2 regions of the Pseudomonas sp. CMR5c genome follow, and region 2 is predicted to be linked to the other one. Evidence: riboswitches for the same ligand, from Rfam matches in the RefSeq annotation. Region 2 holds a riboswitch; the other holds the start of a gene.
What was found. Region 2 has a riboswitch for manganese ahead of C4K40_RS26120 (TMEM165/GDT1 family protein). Riboswitches for the same ligand answer to the same signal wherever they lie in the genome.
Positions count from the first base shown of each region.

Region 1: another riboswitch for manganese. It lies ahead of C4K40_RS17490 (manganese efflux pump MntP family protein); the one in region 2 lies ahead of C4K40_RS26120 (TMEM165/GDT1 family protein).

Region 1 is NZ_CP027705.1:3,806,320-3,812,425, reverse strand. Features, by position in the region: gene C4K40_RS17505 (ATP-binding protein) at 1-199, shown strand, start outside; gene C4K40_RS17500 (MipA/OmpV family protein) at 312-1,112, opposite strand; gene C4K40_RS17495 (serine hydrolase) at 1,119-2,942, opposite strand; yybP-ykoY riboswitch at 3,109-3,274, shown strand; gene C4K40_RS17490 (manganese efflux pump MntP family protein) at 3,280-3,852, shown strand; gene C4K40_RS17485 (zinc-ribbon domain-containing protein) at 3,909-4,166, shown strand; gene C4K40_RS17480 (GNAT family N-acetyltransferase) at 4,183-4,749, opposite strand; gene C4K40_RS17475 (hypothetical protein) at 5,008-6,106, shown strand, end outside.
Region 2 is NZ_CP027705.1:5,670,308-5,676,413, forward strand. Features, by position in the region: gene C4K40_RS26100 (helix-turn-helix domain-containing protein) at 1-590, shown strand, start outside; gene C4K40_RS26105 (LysE family translocator) at 574-1,203, opposite strand; gene C4K40_RS26110 (2-hydroxyacid dehydrogenase) at 1,288-2,253, shown strand; gene C4K40_RS26115 (class I SAM-dependent methyltransferase) at 2,286-3,284, shown strand; yybP-ykoY riboswitch at 3,337-3,471, shown strand; gene C4K40_RS26120 (TMEM165/GDT1 family protein) at 3,548-4,132, shown strand; gene C4K40_RS26125 (M48 family metallopeptidase) at 4,209-5,030, opposite strand.

The sequences.
Region 1 (6,106 bases), 1.9 Mb from region 2:
TGTACCGGTGGAGGGGCGGGAAAAGATCTTCGAGCCATTCTCCCGGCTCGATGCCAGCCGCGACCGGCGCACCGGCGGTTTCGGCCTGGGCCTGGCCCTGGTGCGCAGGGTCTCGCAGTGGCATGGCGGCAAGGTGGAAGTCGTGGACTCGGAGTGGGGCGGCGCCTCGTTCCGCATGACCTGGGCCAGCGCCGACTGACGCGGCACCGGGCGAGGTGACAAGCGCCCTGCATCAAATGACCAGGCCCCTCGTGGGGGCTTGGTCTTCAATGCCATACGGCCCGTGATCACGGGCCGTATTCTTTGCGGCCTTAGAAGCTGTACTCGATCTGGGTGGACAGCACCGTCTGCAGGCGCCGGTCGACGATCGGGCTGTCGGCTGCCTTCTTGCCCAGGTAGTCCATCGACAGTTGGGTGGACAGCTTGGTCTGCTCGTTGAGCGGCAAGGTCCAGGTCAGGTCGGCACCGCTGCTGACCAGCCCGCCCTTGGCGTTGTAGGCGCCAAAGCGACTGTTGGCCGCCTGGGTGCTGCTGACGCCGTACCAGGTCTGCATGTAGTCGGCGTTGCCGAACAGGGTGTTGACGCTGGCGTCCAGGCTGCCGTAGCTGCCTTCATACAGGTTGGTGCCGATGCTCAGTTCCAGCTGGCTGTAGGCCCGGCCGGTATCGCGGTTGTTGTTCTTCTTCACGGCGTGGGTCACGGTGGCGCCCAGCTCGAATGGGCCCAGGTCGTAGCCCAGGTGCGCGCCGTATTGCGCCCGGGTCTTGATATCACCCATGCCCCTCAGGCGCTTGGAGCCCTGGCCCATGTGGTTCTTGTCGCGGCGCGACTCGCTCGGGCCGACCCAGGTGCTGAACGACAGGTCGCCCCATTTATTGCCCCAGCCCAGGCCCTGCTGGGTGTTGAGGAAGATGCCGTAGGGGCTGACAACCTCGGCGCCGAGGATCGGCACCACGGTGCGCTCGTCGCTGCCGCTGTAGCGTGGAACGCTGGCCACCCCGGCGTTGACGCCGAATTTCCAATCCTCGGCATGGGCCACGGCAGAGGCCGTGGTCAGGCCCAGGGTGCCGAGCCACAGCGCGGTGGTGGCGGAGCGTTTCAGGGTTTTCATATCGGTTTAGAACCTCAGGTAGTTGGCGTTATAGGAACGTTTGAACGAGTAGCCCAGGACGTTGACTCCATTGATCTGGCGTCGCACGGTGTCGCCCAGGCCGGGACCATGGCCGGCGATCACCGCATGCGCGTTGTCCACCGGGGCCAGGATGTAGTCAGTCAGGGTGCGGCCCTGCTGCAGGCTGCGAATCATCAGGAAACCCTCTTCCAGGGCGATGCTGACTCCGCTGACGGGAGTGTTTTCCTCGCTGTCGGCAAGGGCTTCGTAGGTGCCCACCGTGGCCAGCCAGTTGTCGGGCAAAGGCACCGGATCGATGCGCTCGCCCACCGCCAGCAGCTGGCCGTGGCTCTTGGCGGTGAACACCCGATGTCCCTGGATGCTGACGACATCCAGTTGCACCCGGCCCAGGTCGCCCAGGTCCCGGAGCCAGAGGCCGAGGATTTTTTTCTGCGCCCGCAGCCAGCCATGTTCGTCGCGCAGTAGCTCGAAGCGCACGCCAGCCACCTCGCCGAACAGGCGCTGGCCCTGGTCCCTGATCCGCAGCACGCCATAGGCCGTGGCATAGAAGCCGGCCAGTTGCTGGCGATCGGCGGCTTCCGGCACTCGGCGTCGTACTGCCTGCTCACGGGGTGGCAGGCCAGTGCCCGTGTCTTGTTCCTCGGGAGCGCCGTGGGCCTGCAGCAGCAGGCGCAAGGCCTGGGTCACCAGGCCCGGGACCAGCGTTTCGCCAGTGTCGGAGTTGCTCATCACGATCACCGCCAGCTGTTGTTCCGCCAGCACGCTGACCTGGGCATGGAAGTTGTTGCCGATGCCGCTGTGCTGCCAGGTACGAATGCCGGGGCGCACCCACTCGTCGCCGCATGGCGAGAGGAACCAGCCCAGGCCCACTTCACAGTCGAAATCCAGGGCATTGCCGATGTTCTGCGGGCGGGTCATCTCCTGGATCGAGCTGGCCGACAGCAACTGGCGTTGCTTGTAGTGACCCTGGGCGAACAGCATCCGGACGAACTGGCTCAGGTCCCGCGGGCTGGTCCACAGGCCGCCGGCGGGAATGTCGCGCTCCGGGCTATGGCCGCTGGCGGCACCATCCTGGTAACCGCGGGCGCGATAGGGCTCCTGGCGGCTGTCACCGATGAAACTCGACTGGCGCATGCCCAGGGGCCGCAGCAGGCTGGTCTGCAGATGCTGCTCGAAGTCCTGGCCGGTGCTGCGTTCGATGGCCGCGCCCAGCAAGGCGTAGCCAAGGTTGGAATAGGCGGTGCGGGTGCCGGGGGCATTGTTCAGCCATACCCCGCTGACCTTCTGCGGTAGCTGGCCCAGGACATGGGGCGTGCGCAGGTCATGCAGGTATTCGGCGGGCATGCCGGCCTGGTGGCTGAGCAGGCGGCGCAGGGTCACTGCCTGGTCGGCGGCGTCCTGGTCGTCGTGAAAGCGCGAGCGGACGTAGAACTCCTTGAGCGTGGCTTGCAGGGGGGCATCGAGCTGCAAGCGACCTTGCTCCACCAATTGCATCACCGCCGTGGCCGTCAGCAACTGCGACAAGGCACCGGCACGGAACGCGGTGTTCTCGGTCACTTGCAGGCCCCGCTCCTTGTCGGCGAAACCAAAGCCCCGGGCCCAGATCAACTCCTGGCCGTCTACCAAGGCGATGGACAAGCCGGGCACCTGATGTTCGGCCATCTGCTGCGGGATGTACTGCTTCAGGTAGCGAATGATGCTGGCGTAGTCACCCTGGGCGATGCTTGGTGGTGTTGGCGGCTGGCCATTGCAGCCCAGGTTGCTGAGCAAGATGCCCAGCAGCGGCAGGCCAAAGAGTTTGGCGGACATGAAGCACCCGGGCACAAGGATTGGATGCCGGGAATGCTAGGGAAGGGCGTGAAGCCAGTCTTTGGCAGCTTTGTCAGGAAAATGTCAAAGAGTGTTAAACCGGCAGTTAACCGGGGGATGCAGGGCCGCTGATGAAATTTTCACAAGTGGGGGGTTAAGCTGCGCGCCTCTTTGGGGAGTAGCCTGCCACCGCTTCTTGCGGTGGAGCCCGTATCAACACTCTCGGCAACCTGCCGTGGTGCGGGCGCCGTTGCGGTTGGTGAGACCATCGACATACCTACGCTGAAGTCGGGCGCGTGGGCATGTCGTGGACTCAAGCCCGACCGGAAGACCCAAGATGAATCCAGCCTCGATCATTTTCCTCGCCTTCGCCATGTCCACCGACGCCTTCGCGGCTGCGGTCGGCAAGGGTTCGGCCATGTTCAAGCCGCGCCTGCTCGAAGCCCTGCGCATCGGCCTGATATTCGGCGTCATCGAAGTCATTACCCCCGTAGTCGGCTGGTTCATCGGCCAGGCCGCGGCCCAGTGGGCGGCCGCCTGGGACCATTGGATCGCCTTCGCCCTGCTCTCGGCGCTGGGCCTGCACATGATCTACAACGGGGTGCGGTTGGAGACTGAAGCCGAGCCGCAAGCGCCCAAGGCGCATGGATTCTGGTTGCTGGCGGTCACCGGTTTCGCCACCAGCATCGACGCCCTGGCGGTCGGGGTAGGGTTAGCCTTCGTCAACGTCAATATCTGGGTGGCGGCCACCGCCATCGGCCTGGCCACCATGACCATGGTCACCTTGGGCGTCATGCTGGGCCGGGCCATCGGCACGGTCATGGGGCAGCGTGCCGAGGCCCTGGGAGGCCTGGTGTTGATCATCGTCGGCAGCGCGATCCTCTATGAGCACTTGTCGGCGGTGGCTTGACCCTATAGTTACTTTAGGGTTTTTACTGGCGATCATCTCAAGAAGGAGTGATCGACATGGGCTTTTTCAAACGTCTGCTGATGGGTCATCACGGTAATGGCCACGGCGGTTCCCGGGGTGGCCATCATGGTTCCCGAGGGAATCCGCAGGGCACCGGCAGTTCCTGCCCGCAATGCCGGGCGATGAATGCGCCGGGGGCCAGGTTCTGCCAGCAATGCGCGGCAGCGCTGCTTGCGGCAGGTTGTGCGCAGTGTGGGGCGCCGTTGTCGGCGGGGGCGAGGTTCTGCGGGCAATGCGGCCGCGCCTCGGGCTGAGGCGCGGCCTGGAGGGTTACAACGCCAGGCTGTGGATCACCTGGGTGGCGTCGTCGGGGTCGATGGCGCTACGCATGCCCAGGAGCTTGGCCAGGCGGCGCATGCTGTAGTTGGTGGCCGAGTCCACCGAGTACATCTGCTGGTAGCCGTTGTGGCGGGCCTCGTCGATCAGGTGCTGCATCAGCAGGGCACCAAGGCCCTTGCCTTGCCATTCATCGGCGATGGTCACGGCGAATTCGCAGCGCCAGGGCTGGTCGTCCACCTGGGCATAACGGCTGATACCGACTTCCCGCAGTTCGCCGTTGTCATGCACCAGCGCCACGTAGGCCACCCGTTGCGCGGTGCCGACATCCATCAACTGGTCGAGCAGTTGATCACCCACTTCCTTGACTTCGCCGAGAAAGCGCTGGTGCCGGGTGATGGGCGAAAGGTTTTCGATGAAGGCTTTTTCCCGCTGGCGATCCTGCGGGCGCAGTGGGCGGATCAACACATGGCTGCCGTCGCTCAAGGCGTCGATCCAGTACTGGCCTTGCTGCGCCGGGAACGGCGGGTGAGGGAGCATATCGAGAGCGCTGCTGGACATGGTCAAGTCTCCTGGGAGGCGAGGGGCGGGCTGCAACCACAGCCCTGGTTGCCCAAAGCTTCATCCTTGTGAAGATGCGGTTGCTTGACCGGCATCAATATCTCTGGCTGTACCGGCAATCGGCTGATCACCGGTCATGGCGTGGTCACTGATAAGGCCATTGGCTATTAGGGCTATCGCTTAATATTCTGGAACTTCCCGGCTGTGCTGCGAATGAGCTGATCTACGCTCTCGAGCAGGACAGACAGGAGTCATGACATGGAGCGTCGGACCAGCGGTGCGAGGTGGTTGTGCAAGTCGTTTGCCAGTGCCCTGGCCAGCGCCGCGATGCTGCTGGGCGCCAGTGCCCATGCCCAGTCGCTGGCGATCACGGTGTCTCCCAACGTGCCCCGGGACATTCCCGGAGGGGCGCCACAGGCCTCGCTGGCGGCCGCTGCGGCCTTCGCCTGGCAAGAGTTCATCGCCCTGAACTGGCCAGCCCGCGCCGGGCAGCGCGATGTGCCCGATTTCAACCGGCCTTTCGGTGCCTCGGGTGGGCCATTGGTCTGGCAGACCTACCGCAGCAAGGTGGAGATCTTCCCGGGCAACGGTAATGCCAATGTCGGGCCGCCAGGCTATTCCCCAGCCGGGGGCCCCAGCTATGGCTACAACACGACCCCCATCTACAACTACGCAATCCCGGTGCCCGCCTGCCCCGGCCAGGCCCCCGTGTCGCAGCCGGCCTGGGTCAACCTCGATGAGATCACCCAGATCGGCCTGAACCAGATGTTCGCCGGGATCTCGTCCACGGCCCCGTCCAACCGCAATTCGCAGCCGCAGCTGGTGCGCTTCCTGGCCAAAGCCAACCAGACGCAATACAGCTATGTCGCGGCCAATCAGTATTGGTACACCAATGCCGCATTGCGCCAGGCCGCGCAGAACTTCGTCAACGGGATCAAGCAAGTGCCGCCCAGGTTCGCGGCCGGCCGAGTGGCGTTTCCCAGCGGCACCATCGAGGTCAAGTCAGCCTGGCGCAAGCTGGCGCCCACTGAAGATCCCTCGCGCTTTCACCGCCAGACCGTACGTTTCTACGAACGCAAGGGGACGAACAACGGCCTCTGCTATTTCGAAGAGCAGTGGGCCATGGTCGCGCTGCATATCATCCACAAGACCCCCTCGGCCCCCAACTTCATCTATGCCACCTTCGAGCAAAGCGACAACATCCTGTTGGCCGACGGCTCGCGGGTCGAAGACCAGAACGGGGTCATCCTCAGGCGTCCGCCGGTCTCGTCACCGACCACGCCAGCCCTGAGCTACCAGGACTCGCCGAGCAATCCCCAGGTCAGGGCCAATGGCCCTTTCTGCCAGCCGGCCAGGC
Region 2 (6,106 bases):
CACCACTGGTGGAGCATGAGATCTTCATGGCCGGGGAAGTGCGCATGCGCACGCTGTTCATCGCTGCCGAGCTCTGCCCGGCATCCTTGCAGCAGTGCTGCGTACTGGCGGTCACACCGCTGTTGAGGGAATTGATCTTGCGCGCGGTGCAAGGCCCGAAGCAGGCCCGCAACCCGCTGATCCAGCAACTGATGCTGGAGGAGATCGCCGGCCTGGAGAACCTGCCGCTGCATATCCCGATGCCCCAGGACCGCCGCCTGCAAGCCATCTGCCTGGCCCTGCTGCGCACTCCCGACCATTGCTACACCCTGGAGGATTGGGCGCAGCAGGTGGGCGCCAGCTCACGGACCCTGGCGCGGCTGTTCCAGCAGCAGGTGCGGATGAATTACAACGCCTGGCGCCAGCAACTGCGCCTGATGGAAGCCCTGCCACGCCTGCTCGCCGGGGAAAGCGTGCACAGCGTGGCCGACTCACTGGGCTATGGCAGCGCCCGGGCCTTCAGCGCCATGTTCCAGCGCTTGCTCGGGGATACGCCACGGCATTACGTGGCATCCCTGAACCAGCTCAGTGCCCTCAATGCATCTCGGTGAAGGCCAGCTTGACACCGATGGCGATCAGCACCGCACCCATGGTGCGATCGAACCAATGGCCCATGCGGGCGAAACCAGCCCGCACCCGCTGCTGGCTGAACAGCATGGCCACCAGGCAGAACCAAAGGGCCGTGGCCGCCGCCAGGTAGACCCCATAGCCGGCCTGGATCGCCAGTGGTGTATGAGGGTTGATCACCACGGTGAACAGCGAGAGGAAGAACAGCGTCGCCTTGGGATTCAGGCCATTGGTGACGAAACCTGAGGTGAAGGCTCCGCGGGCGGTGCGCACGCCGGCCTCCTTGTGCAGGTCGTCCGTGGCCGGCTTGGCTGGCTGGGCACGCAGGGCCTTGTAGCCGATGTACAGCAGGTAGGCGGCGGCCAGCCACTTCAGGGCGTTGAACAACACGATGGACTGGGAAACGATCAGGCCGATCCCCAGCAACGAGTACCCCACGTGCAGGAAGATCGCCGAACCCACTCCCAGGGCGGTCCAGGTGCCAGCGCGACGGCCATGGGTCACGCTTTCGCGCACCACCACGGCAAAGTCCGGGCCGGGGCTGGCCACCGCCAGCAGATGGATGAGGGCAACGGTCAAGAACTCGGTGAGGTACATGCAGGCTCCTGTATATGTCTAATTATTTCATCTGTTAGGCTCGGCAGATTACGCCTTGGTTTCCTCGCACGAAAGGTACAGTTCATGACCGACAATCGCCGCGCCGTCTTCCTCGATCACAGTTCGCTGGACTTGGGTGACCTGGATCTGGGGGTGCTGCACGACAGTTTCAGTCCCTTGCACTTGCATGCCCATACGTCCCCGGAACAGGTGGCCGAGCGCCTGCAAGGAGCCCAGGTGGCCATCAGCAACAAGGTGGCGATCAACGCCCAGGCCCTGGCCGCCTGTCCCGAGCTGCGACTGATCCTGGTGACGGCCACCGGCACCAACAACATTGACCTGGAAGCCGCCCGGCGCCAGGGCATCACCGTCAGCAACTGCCAGGGCTACGGCACGCCGTCGGTGGCCCAGCACACCCTGATGCTGCTGCTCAACCTGGCGACACGGGTCGCCGATTATCAACAGGCCGTGGCTGCCGGACGCTGGCAGCAGGCCAGCCAGTTCTGCCTGCTGGATTTCCCGATCATGGAGCTGGCGGGCAAGACCCTGGGCCTGCTGGGCCATGGCGAACTGGGCGGCGCGGTGGCACGCCTGGCCGAAGCCTTCGGCATGCGCGTGGTCCTGGGACAGATTCCCGGACGCCCGCTGCGCGCCGACCGCCTGCCCCTGGACGAACTGCTGCCCCAGGTGGACGCCCTGACCCTGCACTGCCCGCTCAACGAACACACCCGCAACTTGATCGGCGCCCGGGAGCTGGCCCTGCTCAAGCCCGGGGCCCTGGTGGTCAACACCGCCCGCGGCGGGCTGATCGACGAACAGGCCCTGGCCGACGCTCTGCGCAGCGGCCACCTGGGAGGCGCGGCCACCGACGTCCTGAGTGTCGAGCCGCCGGTCAACGGCAACCCCTTGCTGGAGGCCGATATCCCACGCCTGATCGTAACCCCGCACAACGCCTGGGGCAGTCGCGAAGCCCGCCAGCGCATCGTCGGCCAACTGGTGGAAAATGCCCGGGCCTTCTTCAATGGTGAACCGCTGCGGGTCGTGAATTGATAGACTGCGCCACTTTTTTTCAGGTGCGGACGATGGACATACGCAGCGAAATACTCTTACGCCAGGCCGAGCTGTTCCAGGGCCAGGTACTGCTGGCCGGCCTGAGCGCCGATGACCTGCTCGGCCGCCTGCCGGCCGCCCAGGGCTGGAGCTGGCACGCCGGCGACCACACGGCGCTGCAAGCCCGCTTCCCGGATCGCTGCCATTTCGGGGTGAACGCCCCGGACAGCGCCTTCGACAGCGCCGTGCTGTTCCTGCCCAAGTCCAAGGACCTGGCCCACTACCTGCTCAACACCCTGGCTTCGCGCCTGGCCGGGCGCGAGCTGTACCTGGTGGGGGAAAAACGCGCCGGCGTGGAAAGTACCGCCAAGCAGCTCGCCGCCTTCGGCAAGCCGCGCAAGCTCGATAGCGCCAGGCATTGCCAGCTGTGGCAGGTCACGGTGAGCAACGCCCCCGAACCTGTGGCCCTGGAGAGCCTGGCCCAGGAGTACCTGTTGCCATTGGCCGAAGGCCCGCTGAAGGTCGTCAGCCTGCCCGGCGTGTTCAGCCATGGCCGCCTGGATCGCGGCACCGCGCTGCTGCTCGAACACCTGGACCACTTGCCTGCCGGCCACCTGCTGGATTTCGGTTGTGGCGCCGGAGTGCTGGGGGCGACGGTCAAGCGCCGCTATCCGCAAACCCGCGTGACCCTGTTGGACGTGGACGCCTTCGCGGCCCGGAGCAGCCGCCTGACCCTGGCAGCCAACGGCCTGGAAGGCGAAGTCCTGACCGGGGACGGTATCGATGCCGCGCCCATGGGCTTGAACTGCATCCTGACCAATCCGCCGTTCCATACCGGGGTCCACACCGACTATCAGGCCACGGAAAACCTGCTGAGAAAATCCAGTGAACATCTGGAAAAAGGCGGTGAACTGCGGGTAGTCGCCAACAGCTTCCTGCGCTACCAGCCACTGATCGAAGAGCACCTGGGGCCCTGCGCGATCAAGGCCGAAGGCGATGGTTTCCGCATCTACCGGGCCAAGCGCGGCTGAGCGTCTTTTTCACAAACAAGGCTTGCCGAAAGGATTTTGCCTAGGCAGAATCCGCTCCGTCCTAGGGGAGTAGTCTCCCACGAGCGCCACGCTCGTCCGGCATGCGTCAACATACTTGGTCCGAAGACCATGGCGCATGCGACCCAAGAGTCCGCACAGACGGGCTGCCGGGTTTGACAAGACCTATGACACGCACACCTTACCCGGGGCGGGAAGGCTGTACGTGTCATAGCCGTGTCGACCCGCCCCTTAGGAAAACCCTGATGCTGGACTCCCTGCTCGTTCCCACCGCAATCGTTGCCTTGGCCGAAATCGGCGACAAGACGCAACTGCTTGCCCTGATCCTCGCTGCGCGCTTTCGCAAACCCTGGCCGATCATCGCCGGCATCGTCGCCGCGACCCTGGCCAACCATGCGGCCGCCGGTGCGGTAGGTGCCTGGTTCGGCAGCTTCTTCTCGGATGCGACCCTGCACTGGATCCTCGCCGCCAGCTTCACCGCCACCGCGCTGTGGACCCTGGTGCCGGACAAGATGGACGACGACGAAGCCACCACCGCGCGCAAGTTCGGCCCCTTCCTCACGACCCTGATCGCCTTCTTCCTGGCCGAGATCGGCGACAAGACCCAGGTCGCCACGGTCATGCTGGCTGCGCAGTATCCGGAATTGTGGCTGGTGATCATCGGCACCACCCTGGGCATGCTGATCGCCAACGTCCCAGTGGTGCTTGCCGGCAACTTCGCCGCGGACAAACTGCCGTTGACCCTGATCCGGCGCCTGGCGGCATCGGCGTTCGTCATCCTGGCCCTGGTCGCGGTATACAAGGCCATGCAGAGCAGCGGCTGGTTGTAAACGAAAACGCCGGCAAGGCAGCCCCCGTTACGGGAACCGCCTTGCCGGCGAATGCATCATCGGCTGACGCGGTGGATCAGGACTTCTTGGCCTGCTGGTACAGCGGCATCACCTTGGGAATTGCCGCCTGCAACGAGGCGATACGGCTGGTGGACGCCGGGTGAGTGCTCATGAACTCGGGCGGCGCGGAACCACCGGCAGCCTGGCCCATCTTGTTCCACAGGGTAATGGCCGCGTTCGGGTTGTAGCCGGCACGGGCGGCCAGCTCCAGGCCGATCAGGTCAGCCTCGTTCTCGTTCTCACGGCTGTTGGGCAGGGTCATCAACAGGTTGACGCCGTTGTCGCCCAGGGCAACCGTCTGCTGGGAAACACCGAACAGGGTCGCGATCTGCTTGCCGGCACCCAGCGCGTACTGCTTGGACATCGCCTCGCGACCGTGCTCACGCAGGGCGTGGGCGATCTCATGGCCCATCACCGCGGCGATTTCATCGTCGGTCAGCTTCAGTTGCTCGATCAGGCCGGAGTAGAAAATGATCTTGCCGCCAGGACCGCAGTTGGCGTTGAGCTCATCGCTCTTGATCAGGTTGACTTCCCATTTCCACTGCGCGCAATCCGGACGGAAGTTCGGAGCCTGGGCAATCAGGCGGTTGGCGATGACCTGCAGGCGCTTGGCGTTGGCGCTGGTCTTGTCCAGCGCGCCCTGGCTGCTAGCCTCGCTCAGGGTCTCCTGGTAGGACTGTGCGTAGGACTGGTTGACCTCGGCACTGGATACCATGCTGAACATGGACTGTTTGCGATCCACGCCCACCACACCTGCGTTGGTGGTGTTGACCGTCTCGCAACCACTGAGCAATACCGCGGCGCTCAGCGCACATACAACCAATGACTTCTTCTTCATGAAAACCTCCCTGAAAACATGGCGCGTATCCTAAGGGCGAGTTGGTATCCGCGCCAGATGCAAAACGCTTTTTCGCTCGCAATTGAGATGCAGGTCAGCGCTGCAGGAAAAAATTCATCTTGTCCCCAGGGCCCGTGGCATTTGACGTGGCACCTTGCCACTAACGACCTCCGCCTCCTTCCCGGCGTCATTTGTGCAATCCGGGCTAATGACCCACAGGGCTGCGGCCGATACAGCACGGCAGACCTCAATTCCTGCGCCCGGAGCCTCTATGAAGTTCAAGTCGATCCAGTTTTCGGTGGCCGCACTGGCCGGAGCCATCGTCCTCAGCGTGGTTGCAGCCCTGGTGCTGTATGCCCTGTTCTCCGGCGCCCGGACCCAGCAAATGGTGCAGGAAAGGACCCAGGCCCAGTTCGAGCACGTCATCGAGCAACGCTTGAGCGGCCTGGCGCAGACCCAGGTCAGCCAGATCCAGCGGGAACTGGAGGCGCCGCTGCTGATTGCCGCCGGCCTGGTGCGGGTCAACGCCCTGATGGGCAGCCGGGATGCCCAGGGCCAGGCGCAACTGAACCTGAGCCGCGAACAGCTGATCGCCCTGATCAAGGAAAACGTCACCCAGAACCCGAAGATCCTCGGCGCCTATATAGGCTGGGAGCCCAACGCCATCGACCACAACGACGGGGCCTATGTCGGCACCAGCGTGGCCGGCATCGATGCCGCTAGCGGCCGCTTCCTGCCCTGGTGGTTCCGCAACCAGGACTCCAGCCTGGGCCTGGACAAGCTGGCCGACGTCAACGACCGGACCGTGCTGTCCACCGGGGTGCGGGCCAGCGAGTACTACCTGTGCTCCAAGGACAACCTCAAGTCCTGCGTGATCGATCCCGCGCCTTACAAGGTCGGCGACAAGGTGGTGATGCTCGCCTCCTTCATCCAGCCCATCCTGCTGGACGGCAAGTTCCAGGGCATAGTCGGTGCCGACCTGTCGGTGAACTTCATCCAGGACATGCTGGTGGGCGCCAACCAGAAGCTCTACGGCGGCGCCGGCGAGATGGCCCTGATCGGCGGCAACGCGCGCC